3 regions of the Pseudoalteromonas sp. RWi3 genome follow, and region 2 is predicted to be linked to each of the others. Evidence: predicted binding sites of a transcription regulator. Region 2 holds the regulator's gene; each other region holds the start of a gene.
What was found. The regulator LexA, encoded in region 2, represses DNA repair genes until DNA is damaged. The targets are predictions, from matches to a motif close to TACTGTATNNNNATACAGTA.
Positions count from the first base shown of each region.

Region 1: ruvC (crossover junction endodeoxyribonuclease RuvC) is a predicted target of LexA. The motif match lies at 4,114-4,133, and genes of this name have one in related genera.
Region 3: ACFI4Z_RS03120 (YebG family protein) is a predicted target of LexA. The motif match lies at 3,991-4,010, and genes of this name have one in related genera.

Region 1 covers NZ_JBHNYL010000014.1:65,236-73,413, forward strand. Annotated here, with positions in the region: tRNA gene ACFI4Z_RS15495 (tRNA-Pro) at 18-94, opposite strand; gene ACFI4Z_RS15500 (arylesterase) at 194-814, opposite strand; gene ACFI4Z_RS15505 (ABC transporter ATP-binding protein) at 815-1,528, shown strand; gene ACFI4Z_RS15510 (ABC transporter permease) at 1,518-4,019, shown strand; gene ruvC (crossover junction endodeoxyribonuclease RuvC) at 4,179-4,703, shown strand; gene ruvA (Holliday junction branch migration protein RuvA) at 4,705-5,325, shown strand; gene ruvB (Holliday junction branch migration DNA helicase RuvB) at 5,333-6,340, shown strand; gene tolQ (protein TolQ) at 7,233-7,934, shown strand; gene tolR (protein TolR) at 7,921-8,178, shown strand, end outside.
Region 2 covers NZ_JBHNYL010000007.1:36,533-44,710, reverse strand. Annotated here, with positions in the region: gene ctaD (cytochrome c oxidase subunit I) at 1-338, opposite strand, end outside; gene coxB (cytochrome c oxidase subunit II) at 335-1,480, opposite strand; gene lexA (transcriptional repressor LexA) at 1,945-2,562, opposite strand; gene ACFI4Z_RS10930 (hypothetical protein) at 2,657-3,427, opposite strand; gene ACFI4Z_RS10925 (PaaI family thioesterase) at 3,541-3,984, shown strand; gene ACFI4Z_RS10920 (hypothetical protein) at 3,981-4,361, opposite strand; gene ACFI4Z_RS10915 (hypothetical protein) at 4,551-5,267, shown strand; gene ACFI4Z_RS10910 (endonuclease) at 5,340-5,993, shown strand; gene ACFI4Z_RS10905 (S41 family peptidase) at 6,090-7,721, shown strand; gene ACFI4Z_RS10900 (hypothetical protein) at 7,714-8,085, shown strand; gene hmpA (NO-inducible flavohemoprotein) at 8,127-8,178, opposite strand, start outside.
Region 3 covers NZ_JBHNYL010000001.1:726,565-734,742, forward strand. Annotated here, with positions in the region: gene fadR (fatty acid metabolism transcriptional regulator FadR) at 1-157, opposite strand, end outside; gene ACFI4Z_RS03100 (hypothetical protein) at 349-2,295, shown strand; gene dsbB (disulfide bond formation protein DsbB) at 2,621-3,133, shown strand; gene ACFI4Z_RS03110 (DUF6170 family protein) at 3,133-3,444, shown strand; gene ACFI4Z_RS03115 (ComEA family DNA-binding protein) at 3,500-3,796, opposite strand; gene ACFI4Z_RS03120 (YebG family protein) at 4,061-4,381, shown strand; gene putP (sodium/proline symporter PutP) at 4,450-5,928, opposite strand; gene ACFI4Z_RS03130 (EAL and HDOD domain-containing protein) at 6,294-7,520, shown strand; gene ACFI4Z_RS03135 (MlaA family lipoprotein) at 7,571-8,178, opposite strand, start outside.

The DNA of each region.
Region 1 (8,178 bases), on a different contig from region 2:
TATTTAAATAAATTAATTGGTCGGTATGGAGAGATTCGAACTCTCGACCCCTGCCACCCCATGACAGTGCGCTACCAAGCTGCGCCACATACCGACTATGCGAGCAATATACGTATTTTTTTCGAAAAATCAATACGCTTTTGTTTGTTTGCACATTTATTAAACGAGCTGGGCAAAATAGTGCCCAGCAAACTCAATTAGCTAACCAATTATTGATCGATTTATACATTACGTCTCGTAGAATGGGTTGAGCATCTTTATTTGGGTGAATATTGTCGCTTAGCATTAGGCTGCTATCAGTGGCAACGTTAAGGACAAAAAACTCCATTAAATAGCTGTTGGTTTGTTCGGCTATTAATTTAAAGCTTTCGGTAAACATTTGTGTGTAGCGTTGCCCGTAGTTAGGTGGAATATAAATTTCCATTATGGCTACTTGCGCGCCACTTTGCTTGCTTTTATCAACTAGTGAAGTGAGGTTATCTTGGAGTTTTGTTGTAGGAAAACCACGTAACCCATCATTGCCGCCTAGTTCAATAAGCACATGACTTGGTTGGAATTCATCAAGTAGGCCTGCTAAACGTCGCAGAGCACCGCCTGTGGTTTCACCACTAATGCTGGCATTGATAAGTTGTATGTCTGTTTGTTCAGCGTCGTATTTATCTTGTAACAATTTAACCCAGCCTTGCTCTTGTTTTAAGCCATAGGCGGCACTTAAACTGTCACCTAATATTAAAATTGTGTTGTCAGCTGCTGCAGTAAGTGGTTTGATTACTAACAGTAAAACAAATAAAAAACGTAGGATTGAATGCATCATATGTCAGCGCTATCTCAATTAAATATAATTCAAGTTAAAGGTCTTTCTAAAACGGTAACTACCCTCGAAGGGGATTTACCCATCCTCAGCGACATCACGTTTAATGTCAAGTCTGGAGACTCAGTAGCAGTTGTAGGCACTTCTGGCTCAGGTAAATCTACGTTGCTAAGTTTATTGGCTGGTCTTGATCAATCAAGCAAAGGCGAAATTTATTTAGACGGTGCCCCTTTACATACCTTAGATGAAGAATCACGCGCTGCATTAAGGGCTGAGAAAGTAGGTTTTGTGTTTCAGTCTTTTATGCTAGTACAAAGCTTAACCGCACTTGAAAATGTGATGTTGCCAGCTGAACTTGCTGGCGATCATAATGCCAAGCAACAGGCTCTTGAGCTGCTTGAAAAAGTAGGTTTGAGCCATCGGGTTGAGCATTATCCGTCACAGTTATCTGGCGGTGAGCAGCAACGTGTTGCCATTGCTCGCGCGTTTATTGGCACGCCTAAGATTTTATTTGCTGATGAGCCCTCGGCCAATCTAGATAGCAAAAATGGTAAGTTGATTGAATCCTTATTGTTTGAACTCAATCAGTCACATGGTACTACGCTGGTTTTAGTGACACATGACGAAACACTCGCACAGAAGTGCCAGCATATTTTGCAAATAGAAGCAGGGCAGTTGGTAAAAGATACGAGTGAGGTTATTGCGAATGTGGGCTAAATTAGCATTAAAATTATTTAGTCGGGAGTTTCGCCGAGGCGAGTTAACGGTTATATGTGCCGCAATTGCATTAGCAGTTTTAACAGTTTTAACTTTATCCATGGTGACCGACCGCATAGGCCAAAGCATTGCACAAAAAAGCAGTGCTTTTATTGCTGCAGACCGAGTACTTGCAAGTAGTCATGCTATTCCTGCAGATTATTTGACTAAAGCACAAGAATATAACTTACAAACAGCCAAGCTTACATACTTCGATACCATGCTTTTTGCGAACGAAGAAATGCAATTAAGCTCAGTAAAAGCTGTGTCACCTGGCTATCCTTTAAAAGGTGAGTTAAAAGTTAAATCCAGCTTAACTGGCACAGTAGAAGTAGCCAATCAAGGCCCCAGTGTGGGGCACGTCTGGTTTAGTGAATCAGTTTTTTACGCTTTAAAAGTTGAAGTAGGCGATATTGTTGAACTAGGCGCTGCGCAATTTGTGATTGAAAAAGTATTAGTCGAGGAGCCGGATGCGCCGTTTAATATTTTTTCAAGTAGTCGTCGCGTGCTTTTAAATGAGGCGGATATTTCTGCTACACAAGTTATCCAGCCAGGTAGCCGCGTGTTTTATCGTCAACTTTACGCGGGCGATGAAGACGACATTAGCAACTTTTACGCTTGGCTAAAGCCTAAAATGAAGGAAAACCAGCAATGGTACGGCGTGAAAGACAGGCAGTCGCCTATTGCTAATAGCTTAAATCGTGCTGAAAGCTTCTTATTGCTGGCAGGTTTACTAGGAATAATTTTAGCAGCCGTGGCAATTGCGGTTTCAGCAAAACGTTATTGTGAGCGCCAGTACGATCCAGTCGCAATGATGAAAACCCTTGGCGGTAGCCGAACAACAATTCGTAAAATATATTTATTACACCTTTCAATGGTGTGTTTTTTGTCTGTGTTGGTGGGACTATTGATTGGCTACGGCTTACAAGAAATAGCGACTGGTTATCTTGCAAAATCGATGAACAATTCATTACCTGCTGCGAGTGCCAAACCTTGGTTAGTTGCTATTAGTACTGGTGTTATTTGTGCGGTGATGTTTTCGATAAAGCCACTTCTTGATCTATTTGATATACCGCCACTGCGCGTTTTACGCCGAAACCTAGGTGATAAACTACTGGTTAGTAAAGTTCATTTGGGTATGTCAGCTCTAACAGTATTTTTACTGATGTGGTTATTTAGTAATAACCTTAAAATAACGGCAATCTTGTTTATTTCTACATTAATTTTAATAGCGCTGTTATTTGGCCTTTCGCGACTGATATTTGGTGGCGGTCGTAAACTAGGCCTGCGCCCAGGAAGTAGCTGGTCGCTTGCGATTGCATCAATCCAAAAACGGGCTAATGCAAACGCGGTGCAATTAATTAGTTTCTCACTTGCGATTAAGTTGCTTTTGTTTTTAGTGGTATTAAAAAATGACATGATTTCAGATTGGGAATCTCAGTTACCCAGTGATGCACCTAATGCGTTTTTGGTGAATATAACGCAGTCAGAGTTACCAGAGGTAAATAGCTATTTAGCGCAGAAGAACATTCAAGTGTCAGAGTTCTACCCAACAATACGTGGCCGAGTTAATGCGGTAAATGGCGAGTTGGTAGCACGGGAAGTGTCACTGGAAGATAATGAGAAAAAAGACGAAGAGGCGCGTTCGGGTATTGGGCGTGAGCTAAATCTTACATGGCTTGCTGATGCACCTAGCCATAACGAGATTATTGATGGCCAATGGTTCAGTGACGGTGCCGTTGCGGAGGCATCTTTAGAGGAATCAATGTTAGCTAGGCTCGATGTAAAGATGGGCGATACACTTACATTTTTGATCGGTGCTCAGTCTTTTGATGCCAAAATTACCAGTGTACGCAAAGTTAATTGGGCAACCTTAAAGCCTAACTTCTTTATTATATTAAGCCCTGATGTTTTAGCTGATTTTCCTGCTACGTATATTTCTTCAGTTCGTATTGAAGGTGAGCAAAAGCGTGATTTCAGTGAGTTACTTCGTACTTACCCAACAATAAATGCCATTGACGTAGATAGTTTTGTTAAACAAATCCGCTCTACTATTTCACAAGTGTCCCTGGCCATAGGCTTTGTATTGTCAATTGTTGTATTGTGTGGTGCGTTAGTGCTTATCTCGCAAGTGCAAGCAAGTTTGGGTGAACGTATGCAAGAAATTGTTATTTTGCGAACGTTAGGCGCTAAGGGCAGGCTGATAAAAAATGCAACACTCTACGAGTTTTTACTGTTAGGGGCATCCGCTGGCTTTGTAGCTGCACTAATTAGTGATTTGGCTTTACTAGTAGTACAAAAGGAAATGTTTGAACTAGCAGGTAAGTTACATCCTCATATTTGGGTGTTAGGCCCATTGGCTGGTGGCATATTTGTGTCTGTATTGGGCTATATGATGATTGCTAGAACCATGCGTAAAAATACGCAAGGTCTACTTCGATCTCTCGCGTAATAAAGTAATTAAAGAATAGAAAACACCCGCAGTTGCGGGTGTTTTTGTATCTAAGGTTTAAAAACAAACAACGCTTGAGTCAAAATAATATGTTTACTGGTAATTTATACAGTGCTCTGGCATTATTGCGTTATTACCCTTTAAGTAACAGGTTTATAGTTGGCTATAATTTTAGGAATCGATCCTGGCTCTCGGTTAACAGGTTATGGTGTAATCGAGCACCACGGGGCAAAATTCAACTATTTGGGCAGTGGCTGTATTAAGTTAGCAGAGCATGAGTTTCCTATTCGTTTGAAAATGATTTATCAAGGTGTTAGCCAGTTAATAGAGCAGTTTTCTCCAACCACCTTTGCGATTGAAAAAGTGTTTATGGCACATAACCCTGACTCAGCACTTAAGCTTGGTCAAGCACGTGGCGCTGCAATTGTGGGGGCATCAATGGCGGAGCTTCCAGTGTTTGAGTATTCAGCTCGGCAAATAAAGCAAGCGGTAGTAGGCCATGGCGGGGCAGATAAAACACAAGTTCAACAAATGGTAAAAAACATTTTAAAATTACCTGGAACCCCCCAGGCTGATGCTGCTGACGCATTGGCTATTGCTATTTGCCACGCTCACTCAGAACAAAATTTAATAAAACTAGCGGGCAGTGCATCTAAAACCGTTAGAGGAAGATTAAGGAAATAATATGATAGGTCGTTTAAATGGCGTGTTAGTAGAAAAGCAGCCACCAGAGATTCTCATTGAGGTAAGTGGTGTTGGCTATGAAGTAAACATGCCAATGACATGTTTTTATGATTTACCCAATGTGGGTGAGTCGGCAATAATTTACACCCACTTTGTGGTAAGAGAAGACGCTCAGTTATTATTTGGTTTTAATAATAAAGTTGAACGTGCGTTATTTCGTGAACTCTTAAAAGCAAATGGCGTTGGGCCCAAACTTGGACTTGCGATTTTATCAGGTATGTCGGCGCAACAGTTTGTTAGTTGCGTTAATAATGAAGATGCAACTAGCTTGGTTAAATTGCCTGGCGTTGGTAAGAAAACAGCTGAGCGTTTAGTGCTCGAGATGAAAGATAGACTAAAAGATTGGGGTAATGACTTATTTACACCATTTAGCGATAATGCAGTGATTGAACCGGTTGCAAACGATACGTTGGTTGCAAATAATGCATCAGATGATGCCGTATCAGCATTAGTCTCTTTAGGCTATAAACTAGCTCAAGCACAAAAAACAGTTAAAGCTGTAAGTAAGCCGGGTATGTCTACAGAGAATCTAATAAAAGAATCTCTAAAATCAATGTTGTGAGTAAACCATGATTGAAGCGGATCGTCTTATAGACGCAAGCGAGCAAAGTAACGAAGACGTTGTTGATCGCGCCATTAGGCCAAAGTTGCTGGCTGATTACACTGGGCAGCCCCATGTAAAACAGCAAATGGAAATATTTATTGAAGCTGCACGCACGCGTGCTGAGGCACTTGATCATTTATTGATCTTTGGGCCACCGGGGCTTGGTAAAACAACGTTAGCTAATATTGTTGCCAACGAGCTTAAGGTAAATATTAAAACCACATCAGGCCCTGTACTTGAAAAAGCTGGGGATTTAGCGGCGCTTTTGACTAACCTTGAAGAAGGCGATGTGTTGTTCATTGATGAAATTCACAGACTAAGCCCGCAGGTTGAAGAAATCCTTTACCCAGCAATGGAAGACTACCAGCTTGATCTTATGATTGGTGAAGGCCCCGCAGCGCGCTCTATTAAGCTAGATTTACCTGCTTTCACCTTAATTGGCGCAACAACTCGTGCAGGCTCACTAACATCACCACTTCGCGACCGTTTTGGTATTGTGCAACGTTTAGAGTTTTATTCAGTTGCTGATTTATCAACTATTGTAGGCCGTTCAGCACATTATCTAGATTTAGAAATGTGTGAAGATGGCGCAATAGAAATTGCTAAACGCTCCCGTGGTACTCCTCGTATTGCCAACAGACTATTGCGCCGAGTGCGTGACTACACGCAAGTTAAATCAGACGGCACTGTAAACGCTGATGTTGCAGAGCTTGCACTTAACATGATTGATGTAGATAAAAGTGGCTTTGATTATATGGACCGCAAATACTTGCTCGCCATTATTGAAAAGTTTATGGGTGGCCCTGTCGGTTTAGATAACTTGGCTGCGGCTATTGGCGAAGAAAAAGAAACGATTGAAGATGTGATAGAACCATTCTTAATTCAACAAGGGTTTATTCAGCGAACGCCAAGAGGGCGTCTTGTCTCAGAGATAGCTTATGAACACTTTGGTTTATTGCCAAAGAAAGATTAAGTTTTGCAGATTGCATTAATTATACTTTCAACACCGAGTAGACTAATTAATGCGATTGACCCCATTAATGCATCTAGTTAGCTTATAAATCATCCTATTGCTCTGCTATGTTTAATCCGCTTGATTTAGTTCACATACTGTTAAGCAAGCAGCCCTTATCGTGTGTGCCAAAAGGAAATAAAAATTTTAGGCAAAAAAAAACCCGCATAAGGATGCGGGTAAACAACAAGTTGAAGGAAGTAATCCAGGGTATACAGCTTAAATTAACCATGTTTTATCATGGTGCTTTTAAGCAATGCAATACGAAAAATCAGAATCATATTGCTAAGAACAGTGCTTAATAACGTTTGTTATTACTGCGCCAGCTCGGTATGGAAGAATAATACGCAAAAGGTGCTTTTTGTTCAAACTAGAAAAATTTCTTTTTGGGATTAAAAAAACTAATGCGACAAAAAAAATCATTGGATCATTTTTAAACGTTATATCTTCTATGGGCTTGTATGGTGTTGTAATATATTGATTTATTATTAATAGATAAAACTGTTAATGATTAGTTTATTTTTGCAGCATGAATGGTTAACTGTTGTTTTGAGTGTTTATGCACTAAATATGAATAAAGCGTGTGTTTTAGCTGTTTTTTATATATAAATAAGCGCATTTAGAGCGAGCTTAAAGTTCAATGCGCTTAAAATACACTGGTTAATTTAGAATCAGATATACATTATTAAAGTGCAAGTTTGGGTTTTCACCGTTTTTTGCTGCTAATTCGTAGCAACATCGTTGTCAGTGAACAACACAGTGGATAAACTAGCGTGAACTATTGACTGAATTGATGGTCATACTCGCACATTATAAATGCGTACTTAACAAGAAATCGAATTGGGAGTTTATTGTGGGATCAGGAATTAATTTTGTAGATTTAATCCTCGAAGCAAGTGTATTGGTACAGTTAGTGATGTTGTCACTAGTGGGTATGTCAATTATGTCATGGGCCATAATTTTTCAGCGTAAAAAAGCAATTTCAGATGCATTAGTAGATGCAAAGCGTTTTGAACAAAAGTTTTGGTCAGGCATTGATTTAAGTAAGCTTTATAATGAAATTTCATCTCGTAGCCGAGTGACAGGAGTTGAAGCATTATTTATCGCAGGTTTTAAAGAATTTGCACGCCATAAAAAAACATCATTTCAAAGTGCAAGCATTGTAATGGAAGGCACACATCGTTCGATGCGAGTGGCACTTTCACGTGAAATTGAGAAGCTTGAATCTAGCTTATCATTTTTAGCGACAGTTGGTTCAATCAGTCCTTATATCGGTTTATTTGGAACTGTTTGGGGCATCATGAATGCATTTATTGCACTGGGTGAAGTGAAACAAGCAACATTGCAAATGGTTGCACCAGGTATCGCTGAGGCACTTATTGCTACGGCTATGGGTCTATTTGCGGCTATCCCAGCTGTTATTGCTTACAATCGTTTTTCTAATAAAGTAGAAAAGCTTGAATCAAATTACATTAACTTTATGGAAGAGTTTGCAAATATTTTACACCGTCAAGCAGCTACACAAATAGAGGCAAAAGCGAATGTATCAGCGTAAAAAGCGTCGACCTGTTGCTGAGATAAACGTAGTACCCTACATAGATGTAATGCTGGTATTACTAATCATATTTATGGCAACCGCACCATTAATTACTCACGGCGTGAAAGTTGACTTACCAAAGATGGAAGAGTCGGATTTGGTTGATACTAAAGATACACCGCCGATTATTGCTTCTATAGATGCACAAGGTAAGTATTATGTTAGTGTAGGCACCAACCCAGAAGAGCCTATGGAAGCGCTC
Region 2 (8,178 bases):
TCCGGCGCGCCAATCATTAAGGGCACCATCCAGTTTGCCAACCCAGTAAATGCTGGCATCACCGCTCCAAACACCATAATTAACCCGTGAACCGTGGTCATTTGGTTAAAGAAGTGAGGGTCGACCAGCTGTAACCCAGGCTGAAATAATTCAGCACGGATCACCATAGCCATGGCACCACCAATTAAAAACATGGTAAGTGAAAATATTAAATATAAACTACCAATGTCTTTATGATTAGTAGTAAATAACCAACGTTTAAAACCCTTTGCTGGGTGATGATGCCCCGCATCATGATGCGCAACGTCGTTATTATGCTCGTCTGTTATGCTACTCATGGCTTAGCCTCCGCAGTTTCATCAATCCATGCCTGAATATCACTTGGCTGAACTACTTCACCTGTATTGTTACCCCACGCATTACGTTTATAGGTAATAACAGCGGCAAGCTGTTTAATTGATAGTTGTTTTACAAACGCCTGCATGGCAGTACCTGGGCTACCTTGTACAACAATATCTATGTGATCTTTAATATCTCCCAATACGATAGGGCTTCCCTTAAGAGCAGGGAAAACACCGGGTAATCCCATGCCTGTGGGTTGATGGCAGGCAGCGCAACTAGCCATGTATACTTGCTCACCCAATACCATAAGCTCTTCTTTTGGTAGGGTTTGGTCTAATAGTGCTGCATCCGCAGCTGCAGCTTGTTGTTTAGCTTGCTTAGCATTGGCTAACCAAACATCAAATTCTGCCTCGGACTTGGCCTCTACTACGACTGGCATAAAACCGTGGTCCTTGCCACATAGTTCAGCGCATTGACCTCGGTAAATACCCTCTTCATTAATTCGGGTCCATGTCTCATTGATGAAGCCTGGATTGGCATCCTTCTTAACAGCAAAGTCAGGCACCCACCATGAATGAATAACGTCATCTGAGGTCATTAAAAAACGAATTTTTTTGTTAATTGGTAGCACTAAAGGTTTGTCAACCTCGAGTAGATAGGTATCCGTTTTTTCAGCTTGATTTGCAATTTGGTCACTTGGTGTTGAAAGAATAGAATAAAAATCAACATCTTCTCCCATGTATTCATAATGCCACTTCCACTGCGACCCCGTCACTTTTATAGTGATGTCAGCTTTACTGGCATCCTCCATCGCTATTAAAGTTTTAGTGGCTGGTACTGCCATGGCTATAAGAATGACAAAGGGAATTGCCGTCCAAAGTATCTCGACTTTTGTACTTTCATGAAATTGGGCAGGTACCGCCCCTTTCGATTTACGATGATGTATTAATGCCCAAAACATAACGGCAAATACAATCACCCCAATCACACAACATATTATAAAAATTGTCATGTGCAGTTGATAAACGTTATTACTTATATCGGTTACACCTTCGCGCATATTAAATTGGCTGTTTGCCAATAATTGCTGCGGAAGCATTAGTAATATAAGCCACAAGGTAGAGCTCAATTTACCCATGTGACAGCTCCTTTTGATGCTATTGCAAGACGCAAAGCGAAGAGGCGGCACTGCTTTATTCGCGCCAATTCGTTATTTTTTATTGTTACTGGTTATATTTTTGCCTTCAGACGCTACAACGCAAAAGATCACTAATTAACACAGCGTATTAACCAATTAGTTAAAAAATAAACAATTAGCAAGTTTTTAAGTAAATAAAATTCTATTTTGGTGCAAAAATAACAATGTTAAATCAGGGCGTTATTTTGTTTTTGGGAAATAGTGTAAGGGCTTAAAACTAGCGGATAACAAGGTATGATAAGGGTTAAGACGCTACATAGAAGTGTGAGATACAGTAGCTAAAGTTGAAAAAATATAAAAGCACCAAATTTCACTCATTTGGTGCATTGAGCATAAGCTGAATAAGCCAGTAACTATCTAAACAAGCTTAATGTTTATCATTGGCTTGTGCAGTAAACCCGCACTTACATCCAATCAGCGTTACGGATTACGCCGACCGCTAACCCTTCAATATTAAATGATTCATGCTCAAGATCGACCTCAATTGCACTGAACTCATCATTTTCAGCATGTAAGAGAACTTTCTTCCCTGCTTTTTCAATGCGTTTAACTGTCACGTCTTCGTCAACACGCGCAACAACTACTTGGCCGTTTTCAGCAACTTGTGTTCGATGAACTGCTAGTAAATCACCATCCATAATACCAATGTCTTTCATACTCATACCTTGAACACGCAGTAAAAAATCAGCGGCTGGCTTGAACATTAAAGGGTCAATCTGACAATGGCTTTCAACATGTTGTTGTGCAAGTATTGGTTCACCAGCTGCAACTCGGCCAATCAATGGCAAACCTAACTGTTCTGGCTCATCCTCTTCTACCAGCTGAATGCCACGACTGGCACCGGGCTTCATTTTAATTACACCCTTTTTAGCAAGTGCTTTTAAGTGTTCTTCAGCTGCATTGGCACTTTTAAAACCCAAGGTCTGGGCTATTTCGGCGCGCGTAGGTGGCATCCCAGTATCTTTGATAAATACTTTAATGAGTTCGAGAATTTGAGCTTGGCGATTCGTTAATGGGCGCATACAACTGGTTTTCCATACAGTACATTTAACTGTGAGTATATACAGTTATTTAAAAATCGCAAATTTTAAATTAGTTACCTTTAGCCCTTCTTGTTTACCACCTAGTACTTAATAATAAAGTGGCACTATTTAAACCATCATCAGATTTAAAAGATGCGCCTAAACCAAACTTTAACGCTATATGCTCATTAAACCAGTACTGTGTTTGCAACTCATAGTTATCAGTATTATTGCCATGATCACGAACATTAGCGACCAAAGCAACTGACCATTCTTGATTTATATAATACGCTACCCGCCCTTGAACATACCGATAGCGCCCAACTAACTGCTTAGCTTGTAGATCCCAGCCTCTATTATTGGTTAAGCTGGTCCAACGCACATACGGCGCATAACTCCATTCAACCGACGTTACATTGTCTTTTAAATAATAGTCTCTCCCTTGAAAATAGTTGTAAAAAGCAGTTAAGCCTATTTGTAGTTGATCATTTACCTGGTTTCCAATTGAGGCCGTCACTAAAGAGCTGTCTGATTGCCTATGGCCGCCATCATCATCAACATGCCGCAAGCCAGCCGCTAAAATTAAGCCATGTTGCCAATAATAAGTCGCATCACTGGTAATATAATAAAGGTTGTCATTCGCAAAGCCACCTAACGCAATATTGTTCACTCGGTGCAAGTGACTTTTCAACTCTTGAGGACCCGATAAGACATTTAAGTCATCACTAAAATAACGGTATCTCGCACCTAAAAATGCTTTATCCAAACCACTTAAATCAGTAAACCCGAGATCAACCTGATGATTGATATCTGCATAGCTGGATAACGATAAAAAGCCAATTAACAGCATTATTCCTTTTTTCATCATGCGTTCCTAAAATGTAACATTAGGTATATTTTAGCTATTTAGATGATCTTAACTGTAGGAAAGTGTACAAAAGTGTAGACTGGCTTTAAATTTATAATTGAGGACATTCCATGACTATTTGGTATCACCCAATCACTCTAGCGCAGTGTAAACAACTTGATGAAGGCATTAATGGCCAAGGCACATTAATGAAAACCATGGGTATAGAAATCACTGAGATTGGCGACGACTATTTAGTGGCAACTATGCCTGCAATACCTGCACACCACAATCCTATTGGAATGGTTCATGGAGGAGCAAACGTTGTACTTGCAGAAACAGTTGCCAGCTATGCAGCCAATTTTGTTATTGATTTCACAAAATTTTACTGTGTAGGCCAAGAAATTAATGCAAACCACTTAAAAGCATCGCGAAATGGCATACTTACAGCTGTTGCAAAGCCTATACACATAGGTAAACGGACATCGGTATGGGAAATTAAAATAACAAACAGTCGAGGCGAGCTGTGCTGCGTATCAAGAATGACCGCAGCAGTGGTTGAGCGTAAAAATTAACTTTCTATTGGGTAAATCGTTATCTCAACGCCTGCACCGATAGCAGATATTCGCAGTAGCGTATCCGCTTGCAACGCTTGATTAAAACATTTTGGTGAAGTGCCTGATTCAAAGCCTATATCAAACGTGCGCCGAGAGCACGCTAGCCATTGTTTTAATGCATTACGTGAACAGGATTCAATTAATTCACACATATGGTTAATGGCTTTATCTGGAGTAGACACTTCAATATTCGCCTCAATACGCGCTAATTGACGATACTCATCTTTGTCATAGTGTAAAACTGTGGCAATTTTTTTTAAGTCTGCCACTAGTGAACTAATATCTTGTTTAGACTCAAGCTCTAGATCTACATTTAAAAATTGAATTTCCGACATGCTATTGTTTTACCCCGCGTTAATTACAACGCAAACTTTAACCTAAATTTGCGTTTATACCAAACCCTATCCCTTGCAAATTAGACCATCACCTACGTAGCTAGCCCTAATGCGACAATTTGCCACATGGTCAAACACTGTATACTTTGTAAAATACTGCACAAAAAAATAATAACAAATGAGTTCTTGATGAATAAACGTATTTTTAAGCACGCTCGTAAATGTCATAAATGGCTTGGATACATTCTTGCTTTGCAAATTCTTGCATGGCTGTTAGGTGGTTTAGTCATGAGCGCTATTCCGCTTGAAAAAGTTCATGGTAAACATTTGGCAACTCGAGCTATCGATAATCCATTTACTCAGGCAGATTACCCAGCATCGCTCGACAAAATAGTTGCTCAAGTCAAACAGCCTAAACAGATTACCTATTCTCATTTTTTAAACACCCCAATCATTACGCTAAAAACTGACTCAAAAGCGCTGCATTTTAATGGGTTAACGGGGCAACCACTTAGTAACCCCAATAAAATACAAATTGCTGCAAATGCAAAAGCCCACCTACTAATTGACGCTGAGATTAATAGGATAATTAAACTTGAAACAGGGCCTCGAGAAGTTGGCTACAAAGAAAATATATGGCAAGTGAGTTTTAACGACACTTTTAATACAACACTCTATTTATGGGCAGATAGTGGTAAAGTAATCACAGTTCGCAGCACGATATGGCGAATTTTTGACTTTTTTTGGATGTTACACATAATGGACTACGATGAACGCGAAGATTTTAATAATCCATTATTAATTAGCTTCTCTGCGACCAGTGTCTTATTTTGTTTAACTGGCTTTGTTTTATTGTTTCAAAATGTGCGTTTGCGCAACCGTAAACAATCTAGAATAAGCTCCTAATAATTCATTATTTACCCATTAGATTAATAACTCTAAAATGGCGTATCCTGTAGTTCACTAAAATGATTGGATATGCCTTATTTTATTATTGCGCTGATAGCTTCACTTGCAAGCTTTAACCTCCACAGCGAGCAATTTACTCGCTTCTCAACGGCAAAAAGACATTTAATAAAAACGTTACCCAGTGATGCCAAAAGCATTTACTGTGGCTGCGATATAAAACGCCAAGGAAAAAAATTAATACCTGATCCTTCAGCATGTGGCTATCAACCGCGCAATGCCGTAACACGCTCAGGTAAACCCAATGCTCGTGCCGTTCGGATTGAATGGGAGCATATAGTCCCTGCATGGGAATTTGGCCACCAGTTACAATGTTGGCAAAATGGTGGGCGAAAAAACTGCGTGAAAACCAGTGCGCAATTTAGAAAAATGGAAGCCGATATTAATAACCTTGCTCCTGCAATCGGTGAGATTAACGCTGATAGGTCGAATTATCGCTTTGGTATGCTTGCAGGTAGCGCCACACAATATGGTAACTGTCAGGTAAAAGTTAACTTTAAACAACGAGTTGTTGAGCCACCCGCTTATTCACGAAAGCGTATTGCAGATGCATACTTTTACATGCAAAAAACCTACGGATTAAAAATATCTAATAAGCAACAACAGTTATTTAGAGCATGGCAAAACCAGAGTTTAGCGCAAACCAAAAACTCTCAGCATCTTTAACTCTACAAATGTTTACATTATAAACATATTTTTTGTTGCCTATCTTGGGCTGTATTGATATTTTCGAAACAAGTATTTACAGGAACGTAACTAAGTATGTTTAATAAAAAAAGAATCTCTACTGCTATTCTCATTGCTTTTTCTGGCCTTGCAATTACAGCATGTGGAGGCGGCGGTAGCCTAAATAAAGATTCAAATGATACAGACTCTACCAATGTGGTAACACCGCCACCACAGTCTAATGAGGTTGAATGGGTTGCGGGTGAATTTGACCCATCAAGTACATTTAAAAACCAATGTGATGTGCCACGCACAGGCAACGATCCATACAATAATAACCAGCCATACCCTGATAAAGCAGGCTCCACCCTGACAGAAAAAATGTGGTTGCGCTCTTGGAGTGATGAAACATATCTTTGGTATGATGAGATCACAGACAAAAACCCTGAAAGCTTTGATACTGTTGCGGCATATTTTGCACAATTAAAAACTGAGCAAACCACAGATTCTGGCGCTAAGAAAGATAACTTTCATTACAGCGAACCAACAGAAGACTTTTACAAAGAAGCACAATCAGGCGTGGTATCAGGTTACGGCATTAACTGGTCATTTATTTCAAATACGCCACCAAGAGTGTTAAGAGTTGCCTATCTTGAAGATAATTCACCGGCACAAAATGCAGGAATACAACGTGGCGATACCGTTCTTTCTGTTGATGATGTAAGCATAGATACCAACACTCAAGATGGAATTGACTCGCTCAATAGTATTTTGTTTGGCCCAACGGCTGGCGAAGCACACAACTTTAGAGTGCGCAGTAATGACGGGACTGAAAAATCAATCTCCATTACAGCAGGTAACATTGCAAAAACCCCGGTGCAGAACGTAAATACGTTTACTACACAAAACAATACACGTGTCGGTTATATGCAGTTCAATAGCCATATCGGTATTGCGCAAGAAGGTTTAATCGATGCCGTTAATAAGTTTAAGGCTGATCAAGTCGACGAATTAGTCATCGATTTTAGATACAACGGCGGTGGTTTATTAGCCATGTCGTCACAATTAGCTTACATGGTTGCTGGCCCTGCTAACACCGATGATTTTTACTATTATCAAACCATTCAGAATGACAAGCTACCAGAGGAAGTACCTTTGTCATTCATTAATCAAGAAATTGATTACTCAACATTTGAAGGCAAACAAATACTCTTACCTGATTTAAACCTATCAAAAGTTTATGTCCTTAGCACATCAGGTACTTGCTCTGCCTCTGAAGCCTTTATTAATGGTTTAAAAGGGATTGATGTTGAAGTGGTATTAATTGGCGACACAACGTGCGGTAAACCTTATGGTTTTACACCTACGCATAACTGTGCAACCACTTACTATACTATTCAGTTTAGTGGTGCTAATTACAAAGGCTTTGGTGAATATTCAGATGGTTTAACACCCACCCCTGCACCACAGTTTTCAGCTGATGTTAAAGGCTGCCCTATTGCTGATGACTTTGATCATCAACTAGGTGATACAAACGAAGCACTACTATCAACGGCGTTATACCATATTACAAATAATGGCTGCCCTGAAGTGCCACAAAATGTAAAACAACAACCTGCCAGCTATACACAAAGCAACGAAACTGGTTTATCACTTGAGATACCTCAGTCGCTTTACAACACAAATATGGATTTAACCTGGCCTAGTACAGGGGACGCAAATGACTAAATACATGCTAAGTGCTATTTGCGCAGTAATACTAACCGGATGCAACAGCACACAGGCTTTAGAGCCTCAAGATGCAACCCTAACACGAGTAAATCCGGGCATTGTTACCCAGCTGCAACAAGCAATTCAAACTGCAAAAGGTGGTCCTTTAGTGACTCTTGCGGATGATGTATTTACTAAAAGCGCACAGCTTTTGATAGATCACGGCACGAAGAAAGGTCCTGATGGCATGCCTATTATGGGCGCACATAACATCCCTTCAGAAAAGTTTGTCTTGCAAAAATCAGGGGAGCAATGCTTTTTATTTTACCCTAAAAAACAACTGAGTATTCCACTTAGCAATGTCGAATGTGAAGTTATTTAAAACCAAAAAGGCGCATTAAGCGCCTTTTTGCTATAAGCGGATTAAAGCGCTTGGTGTGGACCAAACACCTCGTAATGTATGCGTTCAGCATCA
Region 3 (8,178 bases), on a different contig from region 2:
GAACTTCACGTAAGGTCGTACGCGTCACACCGATTAATTCTGATAATTCGCGTTCAGCAGGAAGAATAGAACCAGGCGGAAAATCGCCATTCCAAATTGATTCAACAATGTACTCTTCTGCAAAGCCAGCTGGGCTTTTTGCTTTAAAAATTCTCATTCAATTCCCACTCGAGTTATCACATTACTTCACTTTCAAGATTAACTGACTGATTGTACCAGATGATTAAAAACTAACAAGCAAAGTAATTCCCCCGCGCTGTTTTTTTAAATTATGGATGTAATAGTGCTAAGAGGAATGTAAACTCAACGCCCCGAATTGGGAAAAATAAAATAATAAACGGAGTTTATATGTTTAAACACACATCGATCGCACTTGCAATTTCTGCTAGTTTTCTAGTCTCTGGCTGCCTTGAAGTAGAAGACAATAATAATGACGACCTTATTTCTGCTATAGAAAAAAAAAACACACCAACAGTAGAAGTAGAAGCAACCCAAACAGCTACATTAACAGGAACAATTGAACACTTAATCAGCAATGATAAAGTTAATAACGCCTTAGTCTCTATCAAAATAGGTAATACTTGGAGTGAACCTAAAGCTGCTACCGATGGCATTTTTGAATTAAGCAATTTAGCGCTTGAGTCAGATTTCGCTCTATTAGTATCAAGCATTGATGACTCTTTTCAAGAACGCGCTTTTTACGGCAATACAGGTACGGGCATTAGCCAGTTAGGTGCTTTAGAGGTAACAAACCAAGAAATTATTGAATTTGAAGTGCTACAAAATGGCACCAACGCCCCCGTTACAGACTTAGATTTTACGTATTCAACTTCCAAAGGACTTGAAGACATATCAAATTGGCAACAGCGTAATGAACATTATGTTAGTTCTACATTTAATGAGCAAACAGGCACCTATTCAATTGCGCGCGCGGTAGGCTTAAACAGACAGCTTTTAGTAGACTTAGATATTGATAACGATGCTATTGATGACTATGTACTGACTCGTCAACCTAATCAAAATAATACAATTTATACCCTAGATTTAGATAATAACAGCAGTGTTTATGTGTCAAAAACAGCCCAAAGCGCAGAGTTTTCTGTTCGCCTTTCTGTGATTGATACTCTTGGTAACACAATCAATGATTTAGATATTGTCGCATACACACAACTTTCAAAAACATCTGCAGCAGATTTTGATAGCACAACGAATGAGTACGTATTTGAATATAAAGGCACTTCAACACTTAATTTGATGCTGCCTAGCTACTATGATTCACAAGGAACCTTGTTTCAAAGTAGCAAGATTACTGTAAAGGCTTCAGACGGTGGTGCAAATATTCAAGGTAGTTACAATAGTTCGGTTAATGGTTTTCATCAGATTAAAAATGGAGCTATATCAATTGTAACTCAACCTCAAAAAGGCTATCAAAGTCCTCAAATTGATGTTGTGAGCCAAGATATAGATTTAACAACACAAGGATTTTACGTATTTTTAGATACACCTGTTGAGCTAATTGAAAGTGAAATTTCACTAACAAAAGTAAATCATCTAAAAGTGATCCGTGGTAATGACAGTGACACTGATTTTGTTGAGCCTGGCGTCACTAGTATTAGTCTTGAAGATGTTGCCATGCCATTAACCGCTTCTTTATCATTAAGCGATAACTTTATAACAGTATTACCTTCCAATACACTAGATATGGGCAATTACCGTTATGAAATAGATAAAGTTATCGAAAAAAGTACAAACACGAAAAAAGATATTTCAGCCGATAGCAGCTTTACTGTTGGCCAAGCAGGTGAATTTAATATCGATGACATCAAATTTGATAATAATAACGGTTTCACTAACGGTGAGCTTATTTTTGCATCAAATACTGCAGGGATCGCACCTGAAAATGCATATGCACCTAATAACGGGGCTGTATATTTACCTAGTTCAATCGAGTCTCTTGAAAGTCTTAAATTAGCATTAATTAGCTATACCAGAGAAGGAACTAAAACTAATGACTATCAACAGAGAACTATCGTTTTAGAGGGTAATACTAATACCCAACAGCGAAAAACTGTTGCCACAGCTTTAAATGAAAATGTTTTAGGCGAATCATATAATATTCATTTACATACTTCACTTGACGATGGCTCTTGGTACACTTCTGGTTTTGATTATCAGACTCAGCGCTTAGATGACAATACTGCATCGAGCAACAATCAAGTAACCCTTGGCTATGAATATAAAGTCAAAGGCAGTGAAGAAGTTATAACTGGAAAAATAACCTTGCCAGTTTTATAACCTTGCTTTTTGCGGGTATGACGTCATGCCCGCAATCTATTTACCCACCAATACAACAAGCCCTGCCCTATCAAATTTAAAATAATGCTCTTTATCTTTAGAGTTTTTGTAATCACTAAGAAAACTGTCTGTTTAATCTAAAGCAGTTTAATAAAGCCCATTCCCTCTAACTTTAATTTTATGGATAAAATTTATGAAAACATAAATTCTTTAGCACATCCCTTTACCAAAATTCGGTTATTTAATTACTCCCTTCAGGTTTACACTTGCACCTTGATTGAATACTGGGTCATAATCTGCGACAAAGATTTAAATTGGAAACACAATGAATTGGTTAGCAAACTTAGCGCATAAACGCACCCCTTGGGTTTTATTAGCATTAATAGCATTCTCATTTGAAGTTATCGCTTTATTTTTTCAATATCAAATGGGCTTAGAGCCATGCATTATGTGTATATATCAACGAACAGCTATGCTCGGACTATTAATCGCAGGGGTCATTGGGGCTATTAAACCTAATAATATGATTGTACGTGTTACAGCTCTTTCTACCTGGGCTGTTGCGAGTATATGGGGATTTTTATTAGCCCGTGAACATATTGATATGCAAACAACCACTGATCCGTTTGCATTTAGCTGTGAGTTTGAACCTAATTTCCCACTCCCATTGCATGACTGGATACCACACTTTTTTGCAGCAACGGGTGATTGTGGCAATATTGATTGGCAATTTTTAGGGTTAAGTATGCCGGCATGGATGGAAGTGATTTTCGCTGCATTTACTGTGGTGTTTTTCGCTGTTATATTTAGCCGATTGTTGATCAAAAAGAGTTTATAATGATTGCATTTTTTTCTAGTCAAATTAAGCAGCTTAATCATCTTAAAGTACGTGAGCGACAAGAGGTAATAGCAATCGCGTTATCTATGCTCTCACCGATGCAAAAAATCAATTTACGTATTGTAAAACTACTGCTTTTAACACCTGTTTTTGCATCTCTTGTGTATATTGAAGGCTGGCTAATGCTACTAGGGTTGCTTTTAGCAGGGCTTAGCTATCCCTTACTAACGACCCCTGTTGAGATTGCTTTTGCAAAAACTTATTTACCTGAAGCTTTAAAACACCATAAAAGTTCAAAAGGCGAGAATTAACTCGCCTTTTAACAAGAGTTTCACTCAAGGTGATATATTGTTATGAAACTCGCTGCTATAACACAATCTTTCCTTCTAATTTTGCCAATAATTTATTTCCAATCCCTTTAACCTGAGTCAATTCAGTAACCGATTTAAACGCTCCTTGTTTCTCTCTATACTCAACTATTGCCTGCGCCTTAGATTTACCAATACCGGGTAAGGTAATCAATTGTTCAATATTTGCTTTATTTATATTGATCATTGCAGCTTTGCTTAACTCATTTGCAGTTGTTGATGTATTATCAACTGCATAACTTGGGTTGGCTATTGCTAAGCCAAGTAAAATAACTATTAAACTTAAAAACTTCATGTTTTTTCCTCCATGCCGTCCATACTTGGACTAAATTAATAGTGAACAAAATTGGCCTCCCTTTTAACTAATCTCAGTTCTTTAAGTAAGATAAAGGTAGGACCTATTAAATAAAGTAAACTGTCATGAATTTGTCAAATGTACCGATAATAAAAAAATTAAAATGTTAACTTGCAAAAATGCACGCAAACAATTACTGTACATAAAAACAGTAACCTAATTCAATGTGTAATATTACACAAAAGTACGTTAGCAGGAGAGATCATGGCTGTTGTTGTTAAATATGTTGTAGAAAGAAGCGGAGTTGAGCGTATGACGTTTACTACTAAAAAAGAAGCTGATGCATATGACAAAATGCTCGACATAGCAGAGTCATTAGAGGTTATGCTAGAAAAGGTAGACGTTCCTTTGAGTGAACAACAAATTGAATCTCTTGCTTTAGAAATGGCCAAAAGCAAAGATGGTTTCATTAATGTGCTTAAGGGCGCAAAAGATGTAGTCAGTAAGCCTACTCAGGCTAAAACAAAGAAAGACACAGATAAAGTTACTGACTTAAAGAGTACATCTGAAAAAGCAGCCAGTTAAAGCAGATATATTAATTCAATAAAAAAGGAGCTTATAAGCTCCTTTTTTATTGATTGAATTTCATCTCGTTACAGTGACTGTTCAACCTCATCAAACAAATCAGTAATTTCATTGTTTGGTGCTCGTGTTGTTAAACTAACAGCAACAATGGCAATACTTGATAATATAAAGCCCGGGATGATTTCGTAAACAATACTACTTAACTTTTCACCCTCAATTGTTATTGGGGCATAAATCCAAATAAGTACTGTTACCGCACCAACAACCATGCCGGCTAATGCACCAGCAAAGTTCATTCGCTTCCAATAAAGACTGAATAAAACCAAAGGACCAAAAGCAGCACCGAAACCAGCCCATGCGTTACTCACCAGATCTAGAATTGAGCTATCACGGTCATAGGCTAAGTATATAGCACACATTGCAACCGCAGCAACGCTGATACGCCCAACGGTAACTAACTCAGTATCACTCGCTTCTTTTCTTAAAAACGTTTTGTAGAAGTCTTCTGTTAACGAACTTGAACTAACTAGCAATTGCGAGGAAATAGTACTCATTATGGCCGCCAAAATAGCTGCTAATAAAAAGCCTGCAATTAATGGGTGAAATAAAAGCTCTGAGAGTATTAAGAATATAGTTTCAGGGTCTTCAACAACTATATTATTTTCATACGTATAAGCAGCCCCAAACAAACCAGTACCTACCGCGCCAATTGCTGCTGTAATCATCCAAGTCATGCCTATACGGCGTGCAGTAGGCATATCTTTAACACTGCGAACAGACATAAAGCGAACAATAATATGTGGCTGACCAAAATAACCTAAACCCCACGCCATAGCAGATATAATGCCTAGCGCCGAACCGGCACCAATCCAGTTAAGCATCTCTGGGTTTACGCTATTAAGCGTTGACTCTAGCGGCTGTTCTAGCAAAGAGTATGCAACTGTTGGCACGAGTATTAACGCAACAAACATGATACAGCCTTGCACGAAATCTGTGAGACTCACCGCTAAAAAACCGCCAAACAAAGTATATAGTACCACTACACCTGTGGTGATATATAAACCCATTTCATAGGATAAGCCAAACGAGCTTTCAAATAACTTACCCCCTGCAACAACACCTGACGATGTATATAGTGTGAAAAACACAATAATTACCACAGCAGATACGACGCGTAATAAGTTAGATTTATCAGTAAAGCGGTTAGAAAAGTAATCAGGTATAGTTATAGAGTCGTTTGCTTTTTCTGTATAGACTCGCAACCTTGGTGCAACTAGTAAGTAGTTTAACCATGCCCCTAACACCAAACCTATTGCAATCCACGTGCTGCTAAAGCCAGTTACAAACATAGCACCAGGTAGTCCCATTAAAATCCAGCCGCTCATATCGGATGCACCTGCTGATAATGCAGCAACAGAAGGTGACAAACTGCGCCCTCCTAGCATATACCCTGACACATCACTAGTAGACTGTTTATATGCATATAGGCCAATCCCGAGCATAACAATAAAGTATGCAGCTAAAGAAATAATCATTCCTGTTTCCAAATTTGCCTCCGTTTGTGAAGTTTTTATCTGGTTTTTAATCCTAATAATGACTCTAGCGTAGATGTATAAAAAAGACATTATTGGTCTAAAAGCCAATTTAGATGATGACTATATCACGGCTAGGGTAAATAACTCTACCTCCAGCTTTTGTCGAATAAGTAACTGAGGTAAAACCTGTTTTCATATAACAAACAATTTTTGTTTAGATAGATGGCAATAAATTATTATATGCCTTAGGCTTAAATAAATATATTTTCAATAAATTAATGCTTTAGGATTACAATTTAAAATATTATTAATGCTATTTTTCATTATTTATCTTATATTGCCTATGTAATTGTTTAAATTAATCGGATTAGTTGTTTATGTACTTTTATGCTGCGCGCCAACCAATTTTAGATCGCGATAAAGAACTCATTGGTTATGAGCTTCTTTTTCGTGATGGCGTTGATAATGTTTTTCCAAACATCGATGGCGATGAAGCAACTTCAAGGCTCATTGAGGGCAGTCAATTTAACTTCGGTTTAGAAGATTTAACAGACGATAAACCTGCCTATATTAATTTCACATTAGATACCTTGCAAAAAGGTTACCCGACTTTATTAGGAAAAGATCAAATAGTTGTAGAAATACTTGAAACAATACAACCCGGTAAACGCTTACTAGCAATCGTTAAAGATTTAAAAGAGAAAGGCTACACACTTGCTTTAGATGACTATATCCATCAGCCAGTATGGCGCCACTTTTACCCATACATTGATATTATTAAAATTGATTTTTTAAGCTGCAAACTTGATCAAATAAAGCAAATAATTGAAGAGATTAAACCTTTCCCACAAATTAAACTGCTTGCAGAAAAAGTAGAAACCCATGAAAAATACCAACTAGCCTTAGACCTTGGATTTAGCTATTTTCAAGGCTTCTTTTTTTCAAAACCAGAAATGGTGCAAAGTAAGTCACTCCCGCCTTCACAAATCGCGTTAGCTGAACTGCTTTATGAAACGTCGTCAATGGACATAAACCTGAAGAAAATAACCGATGTATTTGAGCGGGATGTCACACTTTCTTACAAGCTATTACGTTATAGTAATTCAGCAGCATTTAAGCGACGTGCTGAAATTAGCACCATTAAGCAGGCTCTTATCGTGCTTGGTGTGCAGGAAATTAAAAAGTTTCTGTCGTTATTATTTGCAGCTCAAGTAGCTGCAAATAAGCCAGCCGAACTCATACGATTATCACTCACTCGAGCTCGTTTCACGGAGTTATTGGCAATTGAGCACAATAAAGTTAAAGATACTGGAATGGCTTTTCTAACAGGGATGATGTCACTTATGGATGCTATTCTAGATGAAAGTATGCAAAGCGTTATGAAAAAGCTGCCCCTGTCGAATGACATTAAGGACGCACTTGTTGAAAATAAAGGTCTGCTCGCACAATACTTGGAATTGGTAAAGTTATACGAACAAGCAGATTGGCAAAGCGCAAACACTATTATAGATAAATTGGATTTATCATCTGATAAAATACCAGACTCATATCATGAAGCTCTTACTTGGGCAAACACGCAAATGAAAGTATTGGGTGATGAATAAAAAGCCTGTAGATTGAAAAGTGCTAGTTGTTTAGGCTAGCACTTTTATAATTAAAGACTTTCTAAAAAATCCTCATCAAAGTCTTCTGGTTCTTTTTCAATTGGCGGATCACCGTCATGTAGTTCATACAATTGACGTTGAAAATAAATATCTTTCATAAAAATATAAGGGTCTAGTGACTCATTAAGTAGACTCTCTTGAGCCATGAGCGAGGCCCTTGCCTCAACCGCTTTAAGTGCAAAAACTAACACCGTTTGTGGCGTCGTTAATGTGATCTCAGGTAGAACAAAGTTATCAACAACATCACCAGCTAGGTTACGTGTTGTTGAAGGCCCCATACCTGGCAACATTAAGTATGCACCATCACCTATCCCCCAAACACCGAGCGTTTGACCAAAATCTTCATCAATGATATTGAGCCCTAATGAACTCGCTACATCAAATAGGCCAAAGATACCCACAGTAGAATTAACTAAAAAGCGTGCAATACTGACCCCAGCATTACCCGGCTTCCCCTGTAGTGTCGCATTTATAGCATCCGTTGGCGCAGTTATGTTGTCAGTAAAATTAACTACACTGCGCCTTACCGGAGTAGGTGTAATAGCAACATACCCAACTGCTGTTGGGCGCAAAATATAGGCATCTAACACATCCATGT